Regions from separate parts of the Ralstonia edaphi genome, predicted to be linked through region 1. Evidence: predicted binding sites of a transcription regulator. Region 1 holds the regulator's gene; each other region holds the start of a gene.
The links. The regulator NrdR, encoded in region 1, represses ribonucleotide reductase genes. The targets are predictions, from matches to a motif close to CACNANATNTNGTG.
Positions count from the first base shown of each region.

Region 2: the regulator NrdR is predicted to act here: its motif matches at 4,192-4,205, upstream of R2669_RS23970 (ribonucleoside-diphosphate reductase subunit alpha).
Region 3: the regulator NrdR is predicted to act here: its motif matches at 2,547-2,560, upstream of R2669_RS06750 (ribonucleoside triphosphate reductase).

Region 1 covers NZ_CATWHI010000006.1:111,196-118,899, forward strand. The annotation lists gene R2669_RS20735 (pilus assembly protein) at 1-190, opposite strand, end outside; gene R2669_RS20740 (pilus assembly PilX family protein) at 228-878, opposite strand; gene R2669_RS20745 (PilW family protein) at 869-1,831, opposite strand; gene pilV (type IV pilus modification protein PilV) at 1,831-2,448, opposite strand; gene nrdR (transcriptional regulator NrdR) at 2,619-3,068, opposite strand; gene glyA (serine hydroxymethyltransferase) at 3,203-4,450, opposite strand; ZMP/ZTP riboswitch at 4,585-4,714, opposite strand; gene ydfG (bifunctional NADP-dependent 3-hydroxy acid dehydrogenase/3-hydroxypropionate dehydrogenase YdfG) at 4,853-5,605, shown strand; gene ybgC (tol-pal system-associated acyl-CoA thioesterase) at 5,675-6,079, shown strand; gene tolQ (protein TolQ) at 6,076-6,768, shown strand; gene tolR (protein TolR) at 6,781-7,215, shown strand; gene tolA (cell envelope integrity protein TolA) at 7,253-7,704, shown strand, end outside.
Region 2 covers NZ_CATWHI010000010.1:11,613-19,316, reverse strand. The annotation lists gene R2669_RS23985 (phosphocholine-specific phospholipase C) at 1-1,443, opposite strand, end outside; gene R2669_RS23980 (hypothetical protein) at 1,480-1,680, opposite strand; gene R2669_RS23975 (alkaline phosphatase family protein) at 1,711-3,741, opposite strand; gene R2669_RS23970 (ribonucleoside-diphosphate reductase subunit alpha) at 4,392-7,364, shown strand; gene R2669_RS23965 (ribonucleotide-diphosphate reductase subunit beta) at 7,481-7,704, shown strand, end outside.
Region 3 covers NZ_CATWHI010000002.1:344,658-352,361, forward strand. The annotation lists gene murI (glutamate racemase) at 1-438, shown strand, start outside; gene R2669_RS06740 (dicarboxylate/amino acid:cation symporter) at 478-1,746, opposite strand; gene R2669_RS06745 (DHCW motif cupin fold protein) at 2,118-2,459, shown strand; gene R2669_RS06750 (ribonucleoside triphosphate reductase) at 2,596-4,659, shown strand; gene nrdD (anaerobic ribonucleoside-triphosphate reductase) at 4,656-4,832, shown strand; gene R2669_RS06760 (anaerobic ribonucleoside-triphosphate reductase activating protein) at 4,795-5,508, shown strand; gene R2669_RS06765 (Crp/Fnr family transcriptional regulator) at 5,513-6,190, shown strand; gene R2669_RS06770 (putative zinc-binding protein) at 6,211-6,600, opposite strand; gene ubiT (ubiquinone anaerobic biosynthesis accessory factor UbiT) at 6,614-7,039, opposite strand; gene R2669_RS06780 (U32 family peptidase) at 7,036-7,704, opposite strand, start outside.

The DNA of each region.
Region 1 (7,704 bases):
CACCACGATAGGCGGCCCCCGTCGTTGGGAATTCCACCGACAGCGACAGCATCAGGTTCGGGTGTACGTTTTGACTGCGTCCGTACAAGGGCACGGTCGAGATGTCGACAGTCGGCACGGTGCCGGCAGCGCCTAGCACGGTAAACCAGCCCAACGCCACGATGGCGAGCAGACTGCGGATGATGTTCATGATATGTGGCTCCCCCGGTAGAGCTCTTTTACATGGATTACTTGTTGTCTGGCGGTAGCAGCTTGCGATAGGTGGTCTGCAGCATCACCGGCGTTGAACTGTTAGGGCCCCATCCCACCGCCGTGATGCGGTAAAAATGCAGACTTGTTGCGCCACCAGCTGGCGGCGCTATGCCATTACTAGTATCAAGCAACAGCTCGATGATGTAGCGAGGCTTGACCGGTGGCAGCACACCCGACCCCGTCGGGAAGGGCCGGCCGGTGAAGTCCCCATAGGCGACAGTCTGCGGGTCGGTAGCTCCGGCGCTCCAGCTCACCGTTTTCCAGACAGGATTGTCGATGTCGGCAGAGGGCAGACAGAGACCACGCCCAGAGGTTGGGCCCGGCGTGCCGCTGTTGCAGGTGCCGGCCACCACAGGGAACCCTTCTGCGGATTCCGGCTGGAACTGGGCCACGCGGCTGTTTGTCGCCGTGTTATTTCCGATGTCGTACTCGGCATCGCGCAGCGCGGCTTCAGCGGCCTGAAAGGCAATGTCGGAGTCCCGCTGATTGCGGCTTATGCGCTTGGTGTCCAGTGCCATGCGAGCGCCAGCGAGCGCCAACACAGTAATCACCAACAGCATCACCAGCGCGGTAATCAGCGCGAAACCGGGGTCACGGCGACCCGAGCGCAATGAAGTCAGAAGCATCGCGGGTCGTCCTTGTAGCAAATCTGGTAATTGCGTGTCTGTACGGTGGTCGTGAACATGCGCCGCGCTGAACCCAAGTTCTGCGTGGGCTTGTACGTTCCCTCACCGTCACCGTATTGGCTGCCGAAGAGCGTGTAGCTCTGTGTTTGGCTGGTGTCCGCACTGGTATTGTTGTCCGCCCGGATCACCATCCCTATTTTCACGGCATAGACGGACTTCCAGTCATCCGGAGACATGCTCGATGCACGTTTGTAGACTTCCGGAACCGTATCGCCATCGGTCGACACGCCGTACAAAAACTGCAGCGACTCCACGCCCGGTACGAGCTGTAGGGTGACGAAGTCCTTCTCGTCCGTGGTCCCGGTAATCTCATGGCCGGCCGCGTCACGTCTACGGAACTTGCAGGCAAGGAACGAATTGCCGTTCGCCTGCTGAATAAAGAGTATCGATAGCCCGCGCTGCGTGCTAACGGTGTCGGCGCTCGTGGCTTCGGCAACGCCCTGACCTGAGCAATCGAAAATGGTGTTGTCAGGAACGGTACGGTCTGCAGCGGTGCCCGAGCCGAAAAAACGTATCTCGATGGCGTCGTTTGTCGTATTTGTGCCGCCTGTGCCGCAGGCGGTCAGGCGCTCGCCGGCAGGTGGGTTATCGCAACCATCCAGCCCGGAAATCGATGCCACATCCGGATCGTTGATGGACGGCTGCAAGGTGCCACCATCAGGGCTGGTCGGGGTGTACGCGGTTTGCCGAAGCGCGCGTGCAATGAGGCCCAATGCAAACTGGCCCCGTTCTTCCAGATTGGAACTGTCGTCGATGGTCGTGTAGGTCGACTTCGTCATCAGGTAGAACGAGACCGTCGCAACCAGTACCAGCAGCGAAATGACCAGCGCCACCATCAGTTCGACAAGCGAGAAGCCCCGCATACGATTGCGGCGATACATGGCGGATGGCATCACGACCCTCCTGCATCGACGACGATCATGGCTTGTGGCGTTGCGGTTGTGCCGTTAGCCGTGTCCCCGATCACGACATCCGAAGTCGCATTGCCTTGATCAAGCGCAGAAAAGCGCGAGACCCAGCCAATCTTGATGACGAGCGGATCGGTTGGCTGGTTCGAGCAAGGCCAAGAGAAACCGCCGGTAATCGTGTACGCGGGGCTATCGTGGCAGATCAAGGCACGGCCGCCGGGCAGCGATGTCCGCACCGCAGTCAACCACTCCGACAGGTCAAACTTCACTGCTTCCGTCGCGCATACGGCGCTACCGCTACTGCAGCCAGTAGACGTTTGAGTGAAATAGAAGTTGGTGGATGCCACGACCGCGCTCGCGGTCTGCGTATCGAAAACGTACGGCGAGCTTGCGCCGAGCATGCCTGCATTGGCCCGCATCCGGTCCGCCATATTCGACGCCAATTGCAGGGCCAGCGTGTCATACGCTCCCTGCTGCGTAAACCGATACGACTTGATTAAAAGATTGGCGACACTCAGCACGCCGACGGCCAAAATCAGCACGGCGATCAATGCTTCGAGCATGGTGAAGCCAAGCGCTTTCCCCGGCAAAGCGTGGCGCATGGTGACTCCCGCAGATTGTTCCGACCAACTATTTTTTTAATGCTTCTTTCGTCACTTATCCGGGCATGGTACGCCAAGATTGTGACAAAGTGCTACTTCTTTGCTTTGACAGCGGATTTAACCGAAATTTTGGTCGGAACGCTAGCTGGAGCCGTGGGGGAGAACGGCGTCTATTGGCGGAATTCGTCGAGCATGTCGCGAAATTCCGACACATCCTCAAAACTCCGATACACCGACGCAAACCGGATGTACCCGATCTTGTCCAGCCGCTTGAGTTCGCGCATCACGAGCTCTCCCACGCGGTCGCTGCCGATTTCCTTCTCGCCGTGGCTGAGCAGTTTTTCTTCGATGCGGGCGATGGCCTCGTCGATGGCCTCGGCGGATACGGGGCGCTTGCGCAGCGCCAGCCGCATGGAATCCTTGACCTTGTTGCGGTCGTAGTCGACGCGGCTGCCGTTCTTTTTGACGACGGCCGGAAAGAACAGCTCGATGCGTTCGTAGGTCGTGAAGCGGCGGTCGCAGGATTCGCAGCGACGGCGGCGGCGCACAGTGTCGCCTTCTTCCGACATGCGGGTATCAATCACCTGGGTGGCCGCGTGGCCGCAAAAGGGGCATTTCATGCCGGTGGTCTCCTCGGCAACCTCAAAGAACGCACTGCGCTAAAAGAACAACGCCGCGATGGCCCCTCATTCAATTCGGGGCGCATCGCGGCAGGGTACTACGTGGCCGGAAGATCCGGCCATCGGCGGATGCCTTAGCCGTAGACCGGGAACTGCTTGGTCAGCTCGGCCACCTTGGCGCGGACGGCAGCGATGTTCGCTTCGTCGTGCGGATTGTCCAGCACATCGGCGATCAGGTGGGCGACCTTCACGGCTTCCGCTTCCTTGAAGCCACGCGTGGTCATGGCCGGCGAACCGAGGCGCACGCCCGACGTCACGAACGGTTTTTCCGGGTCATTCGGAATCGCGTTCTTGTTGACGGTGATGTGTGCGTCACCCAGCACCTTCTCGGCTTCCTTGCCGGTGATCTTCTTGGCGCGCAGGTCGACCAGCATCACGTGGCTTTCAGTGCGGCCCGAGACGATGCGCAGGCCACGGGCCATCAGCGTTTCGGCCATGGCTGCCGCGTTTTTCACGACCTGTTGCTGGTACGCCTTGAATTCCGGCGACAGCGCTTCCTTGAACGCCACTGCCTTGCCGGCGATCACGTGCATCAGCGGGCCGCCCTGGATACCCGGGAAGATGGCCGAGTTGATGGCCTTTTCGTGTTCGGCCTTCATCAGGATTACGCCACCGCGCGGGCCGCGCAGGCTCTTATGCGTGGTCGTCGTGACGAAGTCTGCATGCGGCACCGGATTCGGGTACACGCCAGCGGCGATCAGGCCGGCGTAGTGCGCCATGTCCACCATGAAATACGCGCCGATCGACTTGGCGATCTTGCCGATGCGCTCGAAATCGATGCGCAGCGCAAATGCCGATGCGCCGGCGATGATCAGCTTCGGCTTCTTCTCTTGCGCGAGCGCTTCGAGCGCGTCGTAGTCGATGTCTTCCTGCGCGTTGAGGCCGTAGCTGACCACGTTGAACCACTTGCCGCTCATGTTGAGCGCCATGCCGTGGGTCAGGTGGCCGCCTTCGGCCAGGCTCATGCCCATGATCGTGTCGCCCGGCTTGAGCACGGCGAAGAACACGCCCTGGTTGGCCTGCGAGCCCGAGTTCGGCTGCACGTTGGCGGCTTCAGCGCCAAAGAGCTGCTTCACGCGGTCGATGGCGAGCTGTTCCACCACGTCCACGTATTCGCAACCGCCGTAGTAACGCTTGCCGGGGTAGCCCTCGGCGTACTTGTTGGTCAGTTGCGAGCCCTGCGCGGCCATCACGGCCGGGGAGGTGTAGTTCTCGGAGGCAATCAGCTCGATGTGGTCTTCCTGACGCTGATTTTCCTTTTGGATGGCGGCAAAGATTTCGGGATCGATCTGGTCGATCGTATAGCGGCTGCGTTCGAACATGGCGAGTGTCTGGTCTGAAACGAAACGGAAATGGCGGAGATCGGGCGAGGCGTGGGGAAACATGCGCGCGGCTTGAACGACTGCGCTCGGGGTTGGCCGATTGCAGCGGGTGTCCAAGTCACCCTGTGCTTCCCATTCGCTGCCCAGGCGAGCGGCAGGCGCCGTTGTGCATGACGCCAGAAACCTTGCGCTTCCTCGTGGTCGCTGCCCACATGTCGAAGCCGCTCAAAGCAGCTTCAGGATTCGCCAGTCGCGCAAGGTGGAATGGTTGCCCGCGAGTGTACGACAGCCCCATGGCCGCTGCAAGAAGCGGGCGTGCAGACGCGCACATTGCGGTGCAATACCGCACAACGCTTCAGGTAAACTCTGATCTTTCGTTTTTTCAGGCCCGGAGACACTTCCATGATCGTATTCGTGACCGGCGCAACGGCCGGGTTCGGCGCGGCCATCGCGCGGCGTTTCGTGCGAGAAGGCCATCGTGTGATCGCGGCAGGCCGCCGCCAGGACCGCCTTGATGCGCTCAAGGCTGAATTGGGTGACGCCGTGCTGCCGTTCGTGCTGGACGTGCTGGATGCTGATGCCGTTGCTGCGCTGCCGGGTACGCTGCCCGAGGGCTGGCGCGAAGTCGACGTGCTGGTCAACAACGCCGGTCTGGCGCTGGGCCTCGAACCGGCCCAGCGTGCTGACCTGACCGACTGGGACCGCATGATCGGCACCAACTGCTCTGGGCTGGTGCATATGACGCGTGCGTTGCTTCCGGCCATGGTCGAACGCAATCGCGGTCACATCATCAATATTGGCTCGATCGCCGGGACATATCCGTACCCGGGCGGCAATGTGTATGGCGCCACCAAGGCGTTCGTCCGGCAGTTTTCGTTGAACTTGCGGGCCGACCTGACCGGCACGCGCGTACGCGTATCGAACGTTGAGCCGGGCCTCTGCTCCGGCACGGAGTTTTCCAACGTGCGTTTCAAGGGCGACGATGCCCGTGTGGAGAAGGTCTACGAAGGCACCGAGGCGCTCACCGCCGACGACATCGCCGAGGCCGTCTACTGGATGGCGGCGCTCCCGGCGCACTTCAATGTCAACGCGATGGAGCTGATGCCCGTTTGCCAGTCATTCTCGGCCACCAGCGTGACGCGAGGCATGGCCTGAATTCGAGCGCAAGCCCTCGGCCGGTCGGTGGATGGCTGGCCGTCACTTGCGTCTTGGTAAAATTACCCGATGGCTTCTTTTGACTGGAACCTGCGCGTGTATTGGGAAGATACCGACGCAGGCGGCGTGGTGTTTTACGCCAACTATTTGAAATTTTTTGAGCGCGCCCGCACCGAGTGGCTGCGCGCCCTCGGGGTCGATCAGCAGGCGCTGGCCGACACGACCGGGGCCATTTTCGTGGTCCGCAGCACCGCCGTGGATTACCGCGCGCCGGCCCGGTTGGACGACCTACTGCAGATCCGTTCGCGTATGGAACGGGTCGGCCCCGCGTCGGTCCAATTCGCCCAGGAAGGCTGGCGCGGCGACGTTTTGCTCGCATCAGGCACGATTCGTGTTGGATGTGTCGACCGGCTCACTTTCCGGCCGACCCCGATTCCCACTCCCGTACTCGCAACCATCAAAGCTGCCGCATGAATCCCGTCGAGGTCACACAAGATCTGTCGATCGTCTCGCTGGTGCTGCACGCCAGCCTCTTGGTCCAATTCGTCATGGGCCTGCTGCTGGTGATGTCGCTGTTCTCCTGGACGTACATCTTCCGCAAAGCGTTTGCGCTGCGCGCCGCGCGCAACCAGACCGAATCGTTCGAGCGCGATTTTTGGGCCGGCGGCGACCTCCAGGCGCTGTATCAGAGCGCTGCCAACAACCGCCACACCACCGGCGCGCTGGAACGCATCTTTGAAGCCGGCATGCGCGAATACCTCAAGGCGCGCGAGCTGCAGCGCGGCGGCGGCGATCCGAGCGCCATTCTCGATGCCTCCCGCCGTGCCATGCGGGCGGCGTACCAGCGCGAGATGGATTCGCTCGAATCGCACCTGCCATTCCTGGCGTCGGTCGGCTCGGTCAGCCCGTACATCGGCCTGTTCGGTACGGTCTGGGGGATCATGAACGCCTTCCGCGGCTTGTCGAACGTGCAACAGGCGACGCTGTCGGCGGTGGCTCCGGGCATTGCCGAAGCGCTGGTCGCCACGGCCATCGGTTTGTTTGCGGCCATTCCGGCGGTGATCGCCTACAACCGCTACGCCACCGAGATGGACCGTCTGGCCAACCGTTTCGAGAGCTTCATGGAAGAGTTCTCGAACATCCTCCAGCGCCAGACGCGCTAAGGAGCCGCGCTCATGGCTACCATCCAGCGAACGCGCCGCGCCCGACGGGCCAAGGCTGACATCAACGTCGTTCCGTACATCGACGTGATGCTGGTGCTGCTGGTCATCTTCATGGTGGCGGCACCCGTGGTGAACCCGGGCGTGGTCAATCTGCCCTCGGTGGCCAACGCTACGCCGCAGCAGACCCAGCCGCCCATCGTCGTGACCATCAAGGGCGACGGCACGATCCTTGCTCGCATCAAGACGAGTTCCGGCGCCACCGAGCAGAAGCTCGCCAACAACAACGAGCTGCGCGCATTTGTGAAGCAGCGCACTGACGAAAACCCCGATCAGCCCGTCGTGATTGCCGCCGACAAGTCGGTCCAGTACGACCGCGTGCTGAGCGTGATGAGCGTGCTCAAGGGCGATGGCGTGAAGCGCGTCGGCCTGATGGTGAAATCGTCATGAGCACGTTGAAGAATCCGGGCGAGGCAACCTGAACGTCATGGCTACGACGTCGTTGCACCGTTACGAGCCTGTTCGCGAGCGCGGCACGCTGCGCGCGTTCGGGTTGGCGGTCCTGACACATATTCTGCTGCTGGTTTTTCTGTACTTTGGCGTGCAGTGGCAGAGCAGCACCCCGCGCGGCGAAGAAGCCGAGCTGTGGGACGAGGCGGCGGTTCAGCAGGCCGTGCAGCAGGCCGCGCCGGTGCCGGACGTCAAGCCGGAACCGGTGATCAAGGCGCCGCCGGCCAAGGTGGAAGAGGAAGCCGATATCGCGCTGGAGCAGCAAAAGCGCAAGCGCGAACAGGAAGCTGCTGCTGCCCGTGAGGCCGAACTCGCCCGCCGCGCTGCTCAAGAACGCGCCGAAGCGCAGCGTCAAGCCCGTCTGAAGGAAGAGCAACAGGCGCGTCAGGCGGAACTCCAACGCAAGGCCTTGGCCGAACAGCAGGCCAA
Region 2 (7,704 bases), on a different contig from region 1:
CGTCGGCAGCGTTTCGGTGTTCGGGTTGACGAAGTTGAAGGCGCTGGTCAGGTCGCCCAGCACCGCGCGGCGGTACGCGCTGATGTTCGGCTCCTTGACGTTGAAGCGCAGCTCCAGGAAGCGCAGCACCGAGGTGTGATCGAACGCCTGCGAGTTGACCCAGCCGCCGCGGCTCCACGGCGAAACGATGTACATCGGCACGCGCGGGCCGGGGCCGTAGGGGTGTTGGTCCGTGTGATATTCGCCGGCGGTGCTCACCGTCGACTTGCCGGCCAGCACGCCGTTGTCATAGGCGGGTGCTGCGGGTGGCGGCACGTGGTCGAAGAAGCCGTCGTTCTCATCGAAGTTGATGAACAGCACGGTCTTGCTCCACACGGCCGGGTTGGCGGTGAGCGCGTTGAGCACTTCCTGCGTGTACCACGCGCCCTGCACGGGGCTCGACGGGCCCGGGTGCTCGGAATACGTGGCCGGCGCGACGATCCACGACACCTGCGGCAGCTGGCCGGCGGCGATGTCGTCCTTCAAGGCCTGCAGGAAGCCGCCGTCGGGCATGGTGTTGCCGACGCCCTTGATGAGCGGGCTGACGGTTTCGTCGGCCGGCGTGTACGGCGGGAACGGGCTGCCGTCGGCCAGGTTGCCGCGCGCGGCGTTGGCATCGCGGTAGGCCTTGAAGCCGGCGAGCGGGTTGTCGGTGAAGTTGTCCGGCATGTTCTGGTAGACCTTCCACGACACGCCGGCCGCCTGCAGGCGCTCGGGGTAGGTCGTCCAGTTGTACGTGACGCTGGCGTCGAGGTGGTCGCCGCTGTTGTCGATGACGGGGCCGCCCGCCGCGCCGGTCGGATCGTTCGTGCCTGTCCAGTGAAACAGCCGGTTGGTGTTGGTGCCGCCGTGGAACGAGCAGTGGTACGCATCGCACAGCGTGAAGGCGTTGGCCAGCGCGAACTGGAAGTCCAGCTCGGCCTGCTTGTAATAGCCCATCGACTGCGTCTGCTTGTAGGTCGGCCACTTGCTCATGCGGCCGAGGTCCCACGCGTTCTGCGCATCGGGGTAGCTGTGCGGCGTGCCAGACACGCGCTGCGCGTTGCCGGCGCTGCTGTCGAGGTAGTACGGCAGCACCGTGCGGCTCGGTCCGCTGCTTGGCACGTAGGTCTGCTGCCAGACGTTCAGGCCGCCGGCCAGCGGGATGGGGAAGCGGTCGCCAAAGCCGCGCACACCTTGCAGCGTGCCGAAGTAGTTGTCGAACGAGCGGTTCTCCTGCATCAGGATCACCACGTGTTCAACGTCGCGCATCGTGCCGGTGGCGTTGTTGGCGGGAATGGCCAGCGCGCGGCGGATCGACGGCGGGAAGGCGGCGAGCGCAGCGGCGGAAATCGCCCCCGTGCTGGCCATCTTGAGGAAGTTGCGGCGGCTGCCGTTGTTGGCGTGGTTCGTGTCGGAAGTCATGTCGGTCTCAAACGCAAGTCGATGGGAAGCCGCGCGTTACGGAGCGCAGTGCAGGGTCGGCTTGTTGGCCGGCGGCTGGCCGGGTTGATCGGGCTGAGTGGCGCCGGGGCCAGTGCCGGTACCGGGCGTGCCATCGTTCGAATCGCCGCCGCAGGCCGACAGCGACAAGGTGGCGGCGCACAGCAGCACGGCGGCCAGCCGGTGCGGCCGCGCGAGAGGGTGGATGAAGGGCTTCATGAGCGGTCTCGTTCGGGTTGGGGGAGGAGGTCAGGGGTTCAGCGACGACAGCGGCTGGTGCGAACCGTTGATCGTCTTGAGTTCGTCCAGCGTCAGCCGGCGCGTCCACATGGCGAGGTCGTCGTAGGCCATCACGCCCTTGAGCGAGCCCGGGTTGTTGGGCACGTAGTTGTGCGTGGCGTCGTCGTTCAGGCCCCAGACCTTGGTGGCCAGGCCATTGAGCTTCGTGACGTCGGTGTTCGCGATGGCCTTGTCTTCCACCTTCTGTACGCCCAACACCGGATCAAGGATGTACGCGCTGAACCGCTTGGCCTGCGCGTCGACCGACAGGGCTAGATACGCCCATTGGTTGGCGCTGAACTTCATGCCCTGGATGTCGTCGCGCTTGCCGCCGCTGCCCAGGTTGAAGCGCACCTCGCAGCCGCCGAACAGGCCGAACGCGATGCCCGCATTCGCGCCGGACGTGTAGTCCTTGTTGGCGAGGATCGGCTCGCCGGTGCCGTTGCCCTGTGTGCAATCCGACTTGAACCAGAAGCCGATGGTGAATTGCGGGCTTAGCGCGATGTCGGCGCCGTTCTGCGTGAGCTTGTAGGCGTCGATGCGCGAATCGACCGAAAGCGCCGTGCCGCCAAACGGGTCGGCCGTTGCGGAGCCGCCGTCGGTGCCGGCCACCCACGGGCCGATCGCCGAACTGGCTTTTCGGTCAGTCGGCGGCAGCGGATCAAAGCTGTAGTACGCCGCCAGGCCGTTGGTGAGCGAGGTGGCCAGCGGCGTTGGCGCAACGTAGCTGATCTGCGCGAGCATCGACACCGGCACGTTGTTGCGCACCAGCGTGTAGTTGATGCGGTAGATGCCGCTGGCGGTGGCGATGTTGCTGTCGGTGTACTGCGTGGCCGTGGCGGGCAGCGTGGCAACGGGCTTGCCGTCGCGCAGCACGGTGATCGGGCCGCTGGCAGCGGTCGGGTTTTGCCAGTTCAGCACCAGCGAGGCGTTGTACGCACCCACGGTGCTCTGGAGGTTGCGCACCCCGATCGCGTTGGCGGTGAGCGCCGTGCCGTCCAACTTATGGGCGGTTGCCGGCACGGCGGCGTTCAATTGCGCCAGCACCGTCGGCACGATGTCGGCCTCGCTCGGCAGCGCGGCCAGCGTGGCTTCCGACGTGGGCGCCGCCATGCCGGTCTTGCCGAGCACGGCGTTGACCGGCTTGTTCAGGGCGATGAAGGCGGTGCGGTTTTCCAGCGTCGGCGCCGACGTGGTGGCGCCCGTGGCGTCCAGGCCGTGGCTGGTGGTGACGACAACGAGCCAGTCTTCGTTCGGGTTGGCGGTGCGGCGCTGGGCGATGGCGGCCTGCAGTGTGCCGAGCGCCTGGTCGAGGTTGGCCAGCGCAGCGGTGTACGCATCGCTCTGCAGGCCCGAAGCCAGCGCGGCGGCGGCCGGCGCGGTGTATTGCGCGAAGACGACGTCGTAGCCGGACTGCACGAGCTTCACGCTGTTCTGCGTCACGCAGGTGTCCACCTGGGCGCAGTCGACGAGCGTGTCGAGATTGCCGGCTTGCTGATCGGCCTTGAGCAGCGCGGGCAGTGTGGCCGAGCTGACGGCAGCGCCCAGCCGTTGCGTGGTGCCGGCTGCCTTTGCGGCGTTGCGCGCGTAGCTGAACACGCTTGGGGCGGCCAGGGTGGTGACGGTGTCGTCCGTCACGCCGTGGCGGTTTTGCCAGGCACCGGTCAGCACGGTGGCCCAGCTGGGTGTGTCCAGCGGCGGCTGGGCGGTGGTGGTGCCCAGCGTGCCGCCGGTCGATGCCGGCATCACCGCCAGCGCGCCCAGGTTCGGCAGGCTGCGCTGCAAGAGCGCGCTCTGTACCTGCGCATAGGTGGCGCCGTCCACGCCGACCACCAGCACCTTCTTGCTGGCGCTGGTGGATGGTGTGTCGGTGCTGCCCTGGTTGGCGATGGGGCCGCCGTCGCCCCCGCCGCATGCGGTCAATGTGGTCGCCAGCGTCGCGGCCACGGTCGTGCTCAGCGCGGCCGTCAGCAGGCGCCGGGCGGGGTGATTCCAAGCCATGTCAATTTCCTCGGTCGTTGTGCGCGGCGCTCGGTGTCTCGCCGCTGTGATTGCGCTCCCTGCAATGCGACCGAAGCGTAGGGTGGAGGCCTGTCGCTCAAGTGACAGCCGCGGCAAGAATGCTGATGCGGCTATTCGGATTTCTTGAGCGGAGGAATGTCGGGGAATGCCCCGGCGCGCGGCACGCATGCACCGGTGCAGTGCGCCGCACACATACCCCTACCGTAGATGAGGTGACGTCTATTGAACTTGTGACGTCGATAGAAAGAATTATTCTGGAGAGACGGTCATTGCGACGCCGCACGCCAGTCCCGCCGACCCTTTGTGCAGACTGGCGTAGCGGGTTTGCGGCACCGCAGTTGCGGGTGAAAAATAGCCATCTGCCCCCACCTGTCAAGTCTAGGCAAATTCGATTGGGCCACTATACTTAGCGTCAATCCCGGAGTTGAGCACTAGATGTAGTGGTCGCTTTCCGGGATTCTTATTTCAGCGCCACGCGGGGGCGGGCGTACGGCAGGTCGAGCCGGCGCTTGGGGGCTGAGGAAAGGCAGGGGTCTTTTCCGTCTCATTTCTCCGCATGGCGCAAGGGTTCGCCAAGGTGTTTCACCCATCGGCGAGCCAATAAAACGAACGGTTCAACAGGAGTCCACATGCAGACGGCCCAACCAGAAATCCACTCCGGCACCGCCAACCCCTCCCAATTTGCGCAAAGCGCTGGCGGCACGGCCGCTGCCCCCAGCACTGGCTACGCGGACTACAAGATCATTCGCCGCAACGGCGCCGTGGTGAGCTTCGAGCCTTCGAAGATCGCCGTGGCCATGACCAAGGCTTTCCTCGCCGTGAATGGCGGGCAGGGTGCTGCTTCCGCGCGTGTGCGCGAGCTGGTTGACCAACAAACGCAGAACGTCGTGCGCGCACTGCTGCGCAGCCGCCCGAACGGCGGCACGTTCCATATCGAAGACGTGCAGGACCAGGTGGAACTGGCCCTGATGCGTTCGGGCGAGCACGACGTGGCCCGCGCCTACGTGCTGTACCGCGAGCGCCGCGCCCAGGAGCGCGCACAAGCCGGTGAAACCCAGCAGCAGCCGGCCTTCATCGGCCTGAACGTGACCGACGGCGGCATCACCCGCCCGCTGGACATGGCAGCGCTGCGCAACGTGATCGTCTCGGCCTGCGAAGGTCTGGGCGACGCGGTGGATCCGGAGCCGATCCTCAAGGAAACGGTCAAGAACCTGTATGAAGGCGTGCCGATGACGCAGGTGTACGACTCGGCCATCCTGGCCTCCCGTACCCTGATCGAAAAGGACCCGGCGTACAGCCAAGTCACGGCGCGCATCCTGCTGCACACGATCCGTCGCGAAATCCTCGGCGAAGAAGTCACGCAAGCGGAAATGAGCACGCGCTACGTCGACTACTTCCCGCAGTTCATCAAGCGCGGCATCAACGCCGAGCTGCTCGATGACAAGCTGGCCCAGTTCGACCTGGCCAAGCTGGGTGCCGCGCTGGACGCCTCGCGCGACTTCCAGTTCAACTACCTCGGCCTGCAGACGCTGTACGACCGCTACTTCCTGCACATCAACGAAACCCGCATCGAGATGCCGCAGGCGTTCTTCATGCGTGTGGCGATGGGCCTGGCGCTGAACGAAATCGACCGTGAAGCCCGCGCCATCGAGTTCTACCAGCTGCTGTCGTCGTTCGATTTCATGTCGAGCACGCCGACGCTGTTCAACTCGGGCACGCGTCGCTCGCAGCTGTCGTCGTGCTACCTGACCACCGTGTCGGATGACCTGGACGGCATCTACGAAGCGCTGAAGGAAAACGCGCTGCTGTCGAAGTTCGCAGGCGGCCTGGGCAACGACTGGACCAACGTGCGCGCGCTCGGCTCGCACATCAAGGGTACGAACGGCAAGTCGCAAGGCGTGGTGCCGTTCCTGAAGGTGGTCAACGACACGGCCGTGGCCGTGAACCAGGGCGGCAAGCGCAAGGGCGCCGTCTGCGCGTACCTGGAAACGTGGCACCTGGATATCGAAGAATTCCTGGAGCTGCGCAAGAACACCGGCGACGACCGCCGCCGCACGCACGACATGAACACGGCCAACTGGATTCCGGACCTGTTCATGAAGCGCGTGATGGAAGGTGGCGAGTGGACGCTGTTCTCGCCGTCCACCTGCCCTGACTTGCACGACAAGGTCGGCAAGGCATTCGAGCAGGCCTACCTGGCCTACGAAGACAAGGTCGCGCGCGGCGAGATCAAGCTCTTCAAGAAAATGCCGGCGCTGCAGCTGTGGCGCAAGATGCTGGGCATGCTGTTCGAAACCGGCCACCCGTGGATCACGTTCAAGGATCCGTGCAACATCCGCAGCCCGCAGCAGCACGTGGGCGTGGTGCACAGCTCCAACCTGTGCACGGAAATCACGCTGAATACCAACGACAGCGAAATCGCCGTGTGCAACCTCGGTTCGGTCAACCTGGTCGCTCACCTGGTCAAGCAGGCCGACGGCAGCGTGGTGCTCGATCACGAGAAGCTGAAGAAGACCGTGCGCACTGCCATGCGCATGCTCGACAACGTGATCGACATCAACTACTACGCGGTCAAGAAGGCACGGGACTCGAACCTGCGCCACCGTCCGGTCGGCATGGGCATCATGGGCTTCCAGGACGCGCTGCACGTGCTGCGTGTGCCGTACGCCAGCGAGGCAGCGGTGCAGTTTGCCGACACGTCGATGGAAGCCGTGTGCTACTACGCCTACTGGGCGTCGACCGAACTGGCCGAAGAGCGTGGCCGCTACAGCAGCTACAAGGGCTCGCTGTGGGATCGCGGCATCCTGCCGCAAGACTCGCTCAAGCTGCTGGCCGAAGAGCGCGGCGGCTACCTCGAAGCCGACATGTCGTCGACGATGGACTGGGACAGCCTGCGCGGCCGCATCAAGCAGTACGGCATGCGCAACTCGAACTGCGTGGCGATCGCCCCGACGGCAACGATCTCCAACATCATCGGCGTGTCCGCTTGCATCGAGCCGACGTACCAGAACCTGTACGTCAAGTCGAACCTGTCGGGCGAATTCACGGTGGTCAACGACTACCTGGTGCGCGACCTGAAGGCGCGCGGCCTGTGGGACGAAGTGATGGTCGCCGACCTGAAGTACTTCGACGGCTCGCTGGCCCGGATCGACCGCATTCCGCAAGACCTGCGCGACCTGTACGCAACGGCCTTCGAAGTGGAACCGCAATGGCTGGTGGAAGCTGCATCGCGCCGCCAGAAGTGGATCGACCAGGCGCAGTCGCTGAACATCTACATGGCCGGCGCGTCGGGCAAGAAGCTGGATGACACGTACAAGCTGGCGTGGCTGCGTGGCCTGAAGACCACGTACTACCTGCGCACGATCGGCGCCACGCACGTCGAGAAGTCGACCGTGTCGCGCGGCACGCTCAATGCGGTGTCGTCGGGTAGCGATACAGGTGGCGTGTCGGCCGCGGGTGCATCGGGCGTGACGTCGGCCGCGCCGACCAGCGCGCTGGATGCCGCCGCTGCCACCGCCCAGGCGATGCCGGAAGCAGAAGGCGCCGTGTGCACGATGCGCCCGGGCGACCCCGGTTTCGAGGAATGCGAAGCCTGCCAATAAGTCAAAACAGTGTCTGAGGTTGCTCCCGCGCAAGCGGGGGCGCCGTGATCTGCACGACACTGGACTCGCGCTCCGAAAGAGCGGGAGCGACGCGCAAAGAATTAGGAGAAACACATATGCTGAGCTGGGACGACGACGTCAAACCTGCCGCACAACCGCAAGCTGCACCGCAGCCCGCGTATCAACCGCAGCCGCAACTGCAAACAGCCACCGCCGACCAGGGCGGCGTGCTGCCCCCGTCGGCCACGCAGGCCGCCGGCACGGGCATCCTCGGCAACAACCCGAACGCTGCCGCCGCACAGAGCAACCGCCGTGTGAACGCTGCCGACAAGCGCGTCAT
Region 3 (7,704 bases), on a different contig from region 1:
GATTGCAAGGTGCTGAGCCAGCCCGGCTACGGCCTCGTGCCCCTGATCGAACGCGGCGATACCCACTCGCCCGCGGTGCTGGAATTGCTGCAAGCGTATCTGCAACCGATGCTCGACGCGGGCGCGGACACACTGGTGCTAGGCTGCACGCACTACCCGTTCCTGGAAGACGCCATCCGCGAGATCGCGGGCGATCGCCTGACGTTGATCGACACCGGTCACGCCGTCGCGCGCCATCTGGGCCGCACCTTGACGGCGGCGGGATTGCACGCATCGGGCCAAGCTGCATCGCCGCGCTTCATGAGCACCGGCGACGTGCTTCCGCTGCAAGCCATGGTGGCTGCATTGCTGGGAGAGGCGCCCATGGCGCAGCGCGTCGACATTGGCGATGCGCCGCTCACCCCTGGAGCGACCTCCCTCGCTTCTCAAGCTGAATAAAAAAAGCCACCTGGATAGGTGGCGTTTTTACTTTGGGCCTCAGCCGAGGTTCGGCTGCGCGGCGACTTCGGCCTCGCTTTCTTCTTCAGCCGGTTCGTACTTCGCCACCACGGCCGTGGCCAGGCTGTTGCCGATCACGTTGGTGGCCGTGCGGCCCATGTCGAAGAACTGGTCGATGCCGATGATCAGCAGCAGCCCAGCTTCGGGCAGGTGGAACATTGGCAGCGTGGCTGCCACCACCACCAGCGACGCGCGCGCCACGCCGGCCATGCCCTTGCTCGTGAGCATCAGCACCAGCAGCAGCGTGACTTGCTGCGTAAAGCTCATCTGGATGTTGTACGCCTGCGCGATGAACAGCACCGCAAAGGCCTGATACATCATCGAGCCATCGAGGTTGAACGAGTAGCCGAGCGGCAGCACGAAGCTGGCAACGCGCTTGGGCACGCCAAACTTTTCCAGTGCTTCCATCGTCTTCGGATACGCCGATTCGCTGCTCGCCGTGGCAAACGCAAGCATGGTCGGCTCACGAATCAAGCCCAGTAGACGGCCCAGCGACCGGCCCAGCAGAACATAACCGACGAAGAACAGAATGGCCCACAGCAGCGCCAGGCCCAGGTAGAACTCGCCGATCAGCTTGCCGTACGTCCACAGCACGCCCACGCCTTCCACCGTGATGGCAGCGGCCATGGCGGCAAACACGCCCAGCGGTGCAAAGCGCATCACGTAGTCGGTAATGCGGAACATCAGCTTGGTCAGCTCTTCCAGGCCGCGCCCGATCACGGTGTCCATCGGGTTCTTCATCGTCGACAGCGCGGCGCCAAAGAACAGCGAGAACACCAGGATCTGCAGGATTTCGTTGGTGGCCATGGCCTCCACGATGCTGCGCGGGAACACGTGCGTGATGAACGCCTTGAGGGTGAAGTCACCGGTCTTCAGGCCCGACGTGGCCGACACATCGGGCAACGCCAGGTTCATGTGCACACCCGGCTGGAAGAAGTTGACCAGCAGCATGCCCAGCGCCAGCGACGTGGCCGACGCGCACACAAACCAGATCATCGCGCGCAGGCCGACGCGGCCAACGGAGCGGCCACCGCTCATGCTCGCCAGGCCCGTCACCAGGGTCGAGAACACCAGCGGCGCAATGATCATCTTGATCATGCGCAGGAAGATGTCGGTGATGATGCTGAAGTACGAAGCGATGTCCTTGGCCGCCGCAGCGTCCTTGGCGTATTCGTGGCAGCCCCAGCCGACGGCAATGCCCAGCAGCATTGCCAGCCCGATGTGGGAGGTCAGACGTTTGGTGTTCAAGACTTTCTCCAAGGAATATCGTGGCCGGAGGGACGGCGCGCGACAGACGCGGATCTCATGGGGCCAAGGGCCGGCCCAAGTTCGTCACGCTTTGTAAAAAGCGACGATATTAGAGAAGCGCATGACCATCGTTATGTCGATGTTGCATAGCACCATGCAATTTCTGCATACATCGATGTGACACGATTGAGCCCGTGCTGCAATGCCGCATGGGCTGTGGATTTCGGGCGGTCCGGCGCGGATTATTGAGCGGCACGCAATGCTGTCGGGGCGTACCCATAAGCGCAGTTTTCAGCACACCGCATGCGGCGCAGGCACCACGTAAGCCGCTGATACCATCATGGGCTTACGTCAGCTACCGGAGTCCCACGATGAAAATGGCGCCCTTCGCTTTCGGCACGACCGACTGGTCCACTGTTGAACCAACCGAACACACTGGCGAGACCGGCATGGCGATCTGGCGCACCCGCTACTTTGGCGACGAGCCGAACCGCATCCGCGTACGCATGGTCGAGTACACACCGGGCTACCTGGCCGACCATTGGTGCAAGAAGGGCCACATCCTGTTCTGCCTGGATGGCGAACTGGAAACCACGCTGGAAGACGGCCGAAAGTTCACGCTCAGGCCCGGCATGAGCTATCAGGTCGGCGACGATGCCGAAGCCCATCAGTCGTACACCAGGAACGGCGCCCGGCTGTTCATCGTCGACTGACAGCGGCACGACCTGTCTGCGTCGCAAATGGCACCGGTTGACGGGGGTCAAGGGATTTAAAAATCAAGGTCTTTACGACTCACCGACCACAATATGTAGTGCTAGTCTGACTCCATACCACTAGATGGAGTACCTCATGACGGGCACACAGCTCACCAGGCAAGTCACCAAGCGCGACGGTTCGTTGGCGTCGTTCGATGCGCAAAAGATCCACCAGGCGATCGCGGCAGCCGGCCAGGCCACCGGCGAATTCGACGCCGTCGAGGCACAGCGCCTGACCACCGGCGTGGTCACACATCTCGCCCCGCTGCCCTGCCCCGGCATCGAAATCATCCAGAACTGCGTGGAAGAGGTGCTGGTCGACGCCGGCTATTGGCGCACCGCGCGCGCCTACATCGTCTACCGCGAGCAGCATGCCCGGCTGCGCTCGCTCAAGCACACGCTGGTCGATGTCGAGAGCACGATGGACGAGTACCTCGAGCAGCGCGACTGGCGCGTCAATGCCAACGCCAATCAGGGCTACAGCCTGGGCGGCCTGATCCTGAACGTGGCAGGCAAGGTCACGGCCAACTACTGGCTCTCGCATGTCTACAGCCCCGAAGCCGGGATGGCGCACCGCGAGGGCGACCTCCACATCCACGATCTCGACATGCTGTCGGGCTACTGCGCAGGTTGGTCCTTGCGGCAATTGCTGACGGAGGGATTCAACGGCGTGCCGGGCAAGGTGGAAGCGACGCCGCCGCGGCATATGTCCGCAGCGATCGGGCAGATCGTCAACTTCCTCGGCACCCTGCAAAACGAGTGGGCCGGCGCACAGGCGTTCAGCTCCTTCGATACGTACATGGCGCCGTTCATCCGGCGCGACGCGATGTCGTATGCGGCGGTCAAGCAATCCATGCAGGAGCTGATCTACAACCTCAACGTGCCCAGCCGCTGGGGGACGCAAACGCCGTTCACCAACCTCACGTTCGACTGGACGTGCCCAGCGGACCTGCGCGAACAGGTTCCGTACATCGGCGGCGAAGAGATGCCGTTCACCTACGGCGACCTCCAGCCCGAGATGGACATGATCAACCGCGCGTACATCGACGTCATGATGGCGGGCGACGCGAAGGACCGCGCATTCACGTTTCCGATTCCCACCTACAACATCACGCCCGATTTCGATTGGGAACACCCGAACACCACGCTGCTGTTCGAGATGACGGCACGCTACGGGCTGCCCTACTTCCAGAACTTCCTGAATTCCGATCTGGAGCCGCACATGGTGCGCTCGATGTGCTGCCGCCTGCAGCTCGACCTGCGCGAGCTGCTCAAGCGCGGCAACGGGTTATTTGGGTCGGCCGAGCAGACCGGTTCGATCGGGGTGGTGACGGTGAACTGCGCGCGATTGGGTTATCTCTACGCGGGCGATGAGGCGGCGCTGCTGGCGCGGCTGGATACGCTGCTTGCGCTCGGCCGCGACGTGCTGGAGGTGAAGCGCAAGTTTGTGCAGCGGCTGATCGACCAGGGGCTGTACCCGTACACGCGTCGCTACCTGGGCACGCTGCGCAACCACTTCAGCACGCTCGGCGTGAACGGCATCAACGAGATGGTTCGCAACTTCACGCACGATGCCGACGACATCACCACGCCATTCGGCCACGCCATGGCCGTGCGCCTGCTCGACCACGTGCGCCAGCGCATGACGGAATTCCAGGAGGCGACGGGACACCTTTACAACCTCGAAGCCACGCCCGCGGAGGGCACGACTTATCGCTTCGCCCGCGAAGACCGCAAGCGCTGGCCGGGCATCCTGCAGGCCGGCACGACAGCCCAGCCGTATTACACCAACTCCAGCCAGCTGCCCGTCGGCTACACCGACGACCCGTTTGAAGCACTGGCGCGCCAGGAAGCGCTGCAGAGCAAATACACGGGCGGCACGGTGCTGCATCTGTACATGAACGAAGCCATCTCCTCGCCGCAGGCGTGCAAGGAGCTCGTGCGCCGCGCGTTGGCCAACTTCCGCCTGCCGTACATCACCATCACTCCGACGTTTTCGATCTGCCCGAAGCACGGCTATCTGTCCGGCCATCACGCGTTCTGTCCGAAATGCGATGCAGAACTGCTGGCTCAGCAGCCTCACGGCAAGTGCGGGTGCGCAACGGCGGACACCCCTGGTTCTTCCACCCACCTCCATCACGAAGGAGCCTCCGTATGACTACCGTTGCACAAACCGCCAACCACACCGCTGCACTCGACGACAGCCAACGCACGCGCTGCGAAGTCTGGACCCGCGTGATGGGTTATCACCGGCCCGTCAGCTCGTTCAACATCGGCAAGCAAGGGGAATTCTGTGAACGCCGCTTCTTTGTTGAAGACCGCGCACGCTGAGCCACCGCACTGCCCGCCGCCGGCCATCGGCGGCCTGGCGCCGTTCTCCAGCGTCGACTGGCCCGGACAGCTTGCGGCAGTCGTGTTTGTCGCGGGCTGCCCGTGGCGCTGCCATTACTGCCATAACCCGCACTTGCAGACGCGGGCGCGCACGCTGGATTGGGACGATGTCTTCGCGTTTCTGCAGCGTCGCGTGGGGCTGCTCGATGCGGTGGTCTTCTCCGGCGGTGAACCGCTGAGCGAGCCTCATCTGCCGCAACTGATGCGCGACGTGCGCGCGCTCGGCTACAGGATTGGCCTGCACACCGGCGGCATTTATCCGGCGCGGCTGGCCGACGTACTGCCGCTTGTGGACTGGGTGGGACTCGACATCAAGACGAGCGCACCGCGCTACGACGCGCTCACATGCCGCCGCGGCAGCGCTGCGCCGGTCGATGCGTGCCTGGATCTTCTGCTGCAGAACGGCAGCGCATTTGAGTGCCGCACCACGTGGCACCCCGATTGGCTGCCAGAACCCGAGCTTCTTGCGCTGGCGCAAAACCTCAGCCTGCGCGGCGTGAAACACTACGCATTACAAGCCTACCGAAGTGCCCCCGGAACCCCGGCCATCACGCTGCCCAGCGAGGGCACCCAGCGCGCATTGGCCGCCTGCTTTTCTTCTTTCTGTTGCCGGTGACACCATGCAAGACCCCCTTGATGTGGGCGCTCTGCTCAAGCACAGCCCGCTGTTCCAGGACTTCGACGACGATGACATGGCCGTGCTTACGCGTGAGAGCCACGCTGTGCGCGTGTCGCGGCACGACTTCGCGTTTCACCGTGGCGATCGCGCCGATGGCTTCTATGTCGTGGTGGTCGGAGCCATCAAGCTCGTATTGCCGGGCACACACGGCCAATGCAAGGTCATCGAGTTCTTCGGACCCGGCGAGTGCTTTGGCGAGCCCTTCATGTTCCTGAACCGCCCCTATGCGGCGGACGCGCAGGCCATGGAAGACAGCCTGCTGGTCTGGATCGGCAAGCGCGCCATCGACGATGCGCTGCACGTGCATCCGCGCCTGGCGCGGCAGATGCTCGCTGGGCTCTCAGCTCGCCTGCACACATTGATGTGCGACATCGAAACCGTGAACCTGCAAAGCGCGAATGAACGGCTGATCGGGTATCTGCTCTCGCTGCCGCGCAAGTTTGACCGCACGCGGTTTCCATGCAGCAAGAGCCTGGTCGCGTCCAAGCTTGGGCTGGCGCCGGCCACGCTGTCCCGCACGCTGCGTCAGTTGGTTCGCGACGGGTTGATCCGGGTGGAGGGCCGCGAGGTGGTCATCCCGAACACCACGGCGTTGCAGCGCCAGCTCATCGCTGGATAAAGACAGAGAATCGACGCAGATCAATCGCCAGCGGCGTCGAGGCGATGCAGCAGCGTGTTGACGGCGTCATCCACCAGCGCGGCGGCGACACGCAATTCTTCGTCACTGCAATCGGCGTGATAGCGCTTTTTGGCGCCAGCCTGATTGAGCACGAGGTGAATGTCCGGCGCCACGCCCGCCGTTGCCAGGCAGGCCTTCACGCACGCCAGGGCGCAACCGTCGAGCGCGAGAATGGGCCGCCCGCTCCGCGCTGTCTTGACGAGCGCGCGCACCCTGCCGCCGACGCCGCTGATGCAGGACATCTCCGCCTTGCCCGCGCGATCGAGATCGACGGCCAAGCGGTTTGCCGCCTGCGCGACGCTCGAACAACCCGAGCATGCATAGACGAGCGGCAACGCACGTGATGACATGGCGCCCCTCGTCCTACCGCGACTGCCAGCGGGCAAGCCACGCCGGGCGTGCTGCCGCATCGAGCCAGTTCTTGACGATCAGGCCAAGCTCCGTGTCGCCTGCAATCTTGAGGCGGCGCTGGAAAAACAGCGTGTCCGCATCGGCAGTCCCGCGAATGAGCGCAACAAAATCGCCCATGCCTGCACGCAACTCCAGCTCGGGCTCGGGGCTGGACGCAGAAAGCATGTGAAACGCTCCGCCGCGGCAGCAAAAACAGGCGCGCAGGCCCAGGTCCTCCACGGTAATGGCGAACCGGCGTCCGTCCAACTCCGGCGGCGGCGTCAACCAGGACAGACGCCGGGCCAGATCGAGCCCCATCACAAAGGGAAACGACGTCACCGGTGCCGGCAGGCGACGCGCCATGCGAACACACACTTCGGGTGGGCGCAGGCGCGTCATTGCGGCATCTCCAGCCACTCAATGCCGGACTGCCCGTGCCAGTAGCCGTTGCAGCGTCCAATGCCTTCGGGAGGCTGCACGTCCCGCACGGGGAGGCCCAGGCGCAGGGCATCCAGTGCCGCCACGGCGTCGAGCGTGCCACGCGATTGCGGGCTGACGCGCAGCACCTTCACGCCGAGCGCCGACAGCGCGGGCGCCTGATCGAGAATGTCGAGGCATTGCCCCGATTGCGTCTGGATGCCGTTGATGGCGAGAAACTCTTGGCCCTCACGCGTGCGCACCGCAAGGCCGTCGGGATGCTCGATGCAGCGGAAGCCGCAGTCGTCCTTATTCAGGCGAAAGTGCCGCGCCGTAAAGCAACGTGCGGAGAATGCCAGCGGCAAGCGCCCCCACACCAGCGCCTCGATCGCCAATTCGGCGGGCTTCTCGCGCATCAGGTCGGCCAGTGTGGCCTGGCTCATCTCCAGCGGCATGACCGCGCGCACCGCGCCCAGCCCAGCCAGCCATGCCAGCGTCGCGCCGTGATACGCGTTGCAATGCGGTCCGGCAACGAACGGTCGGCCTTTCAGCAACCGTACGGCGCCAAGCTCGCCGGCTTCGACCATCCAGGCGTCTTGCTGACATTGCTTGCGCAACGCCTGCGCCTCGGCACTCGTTTCGATGAG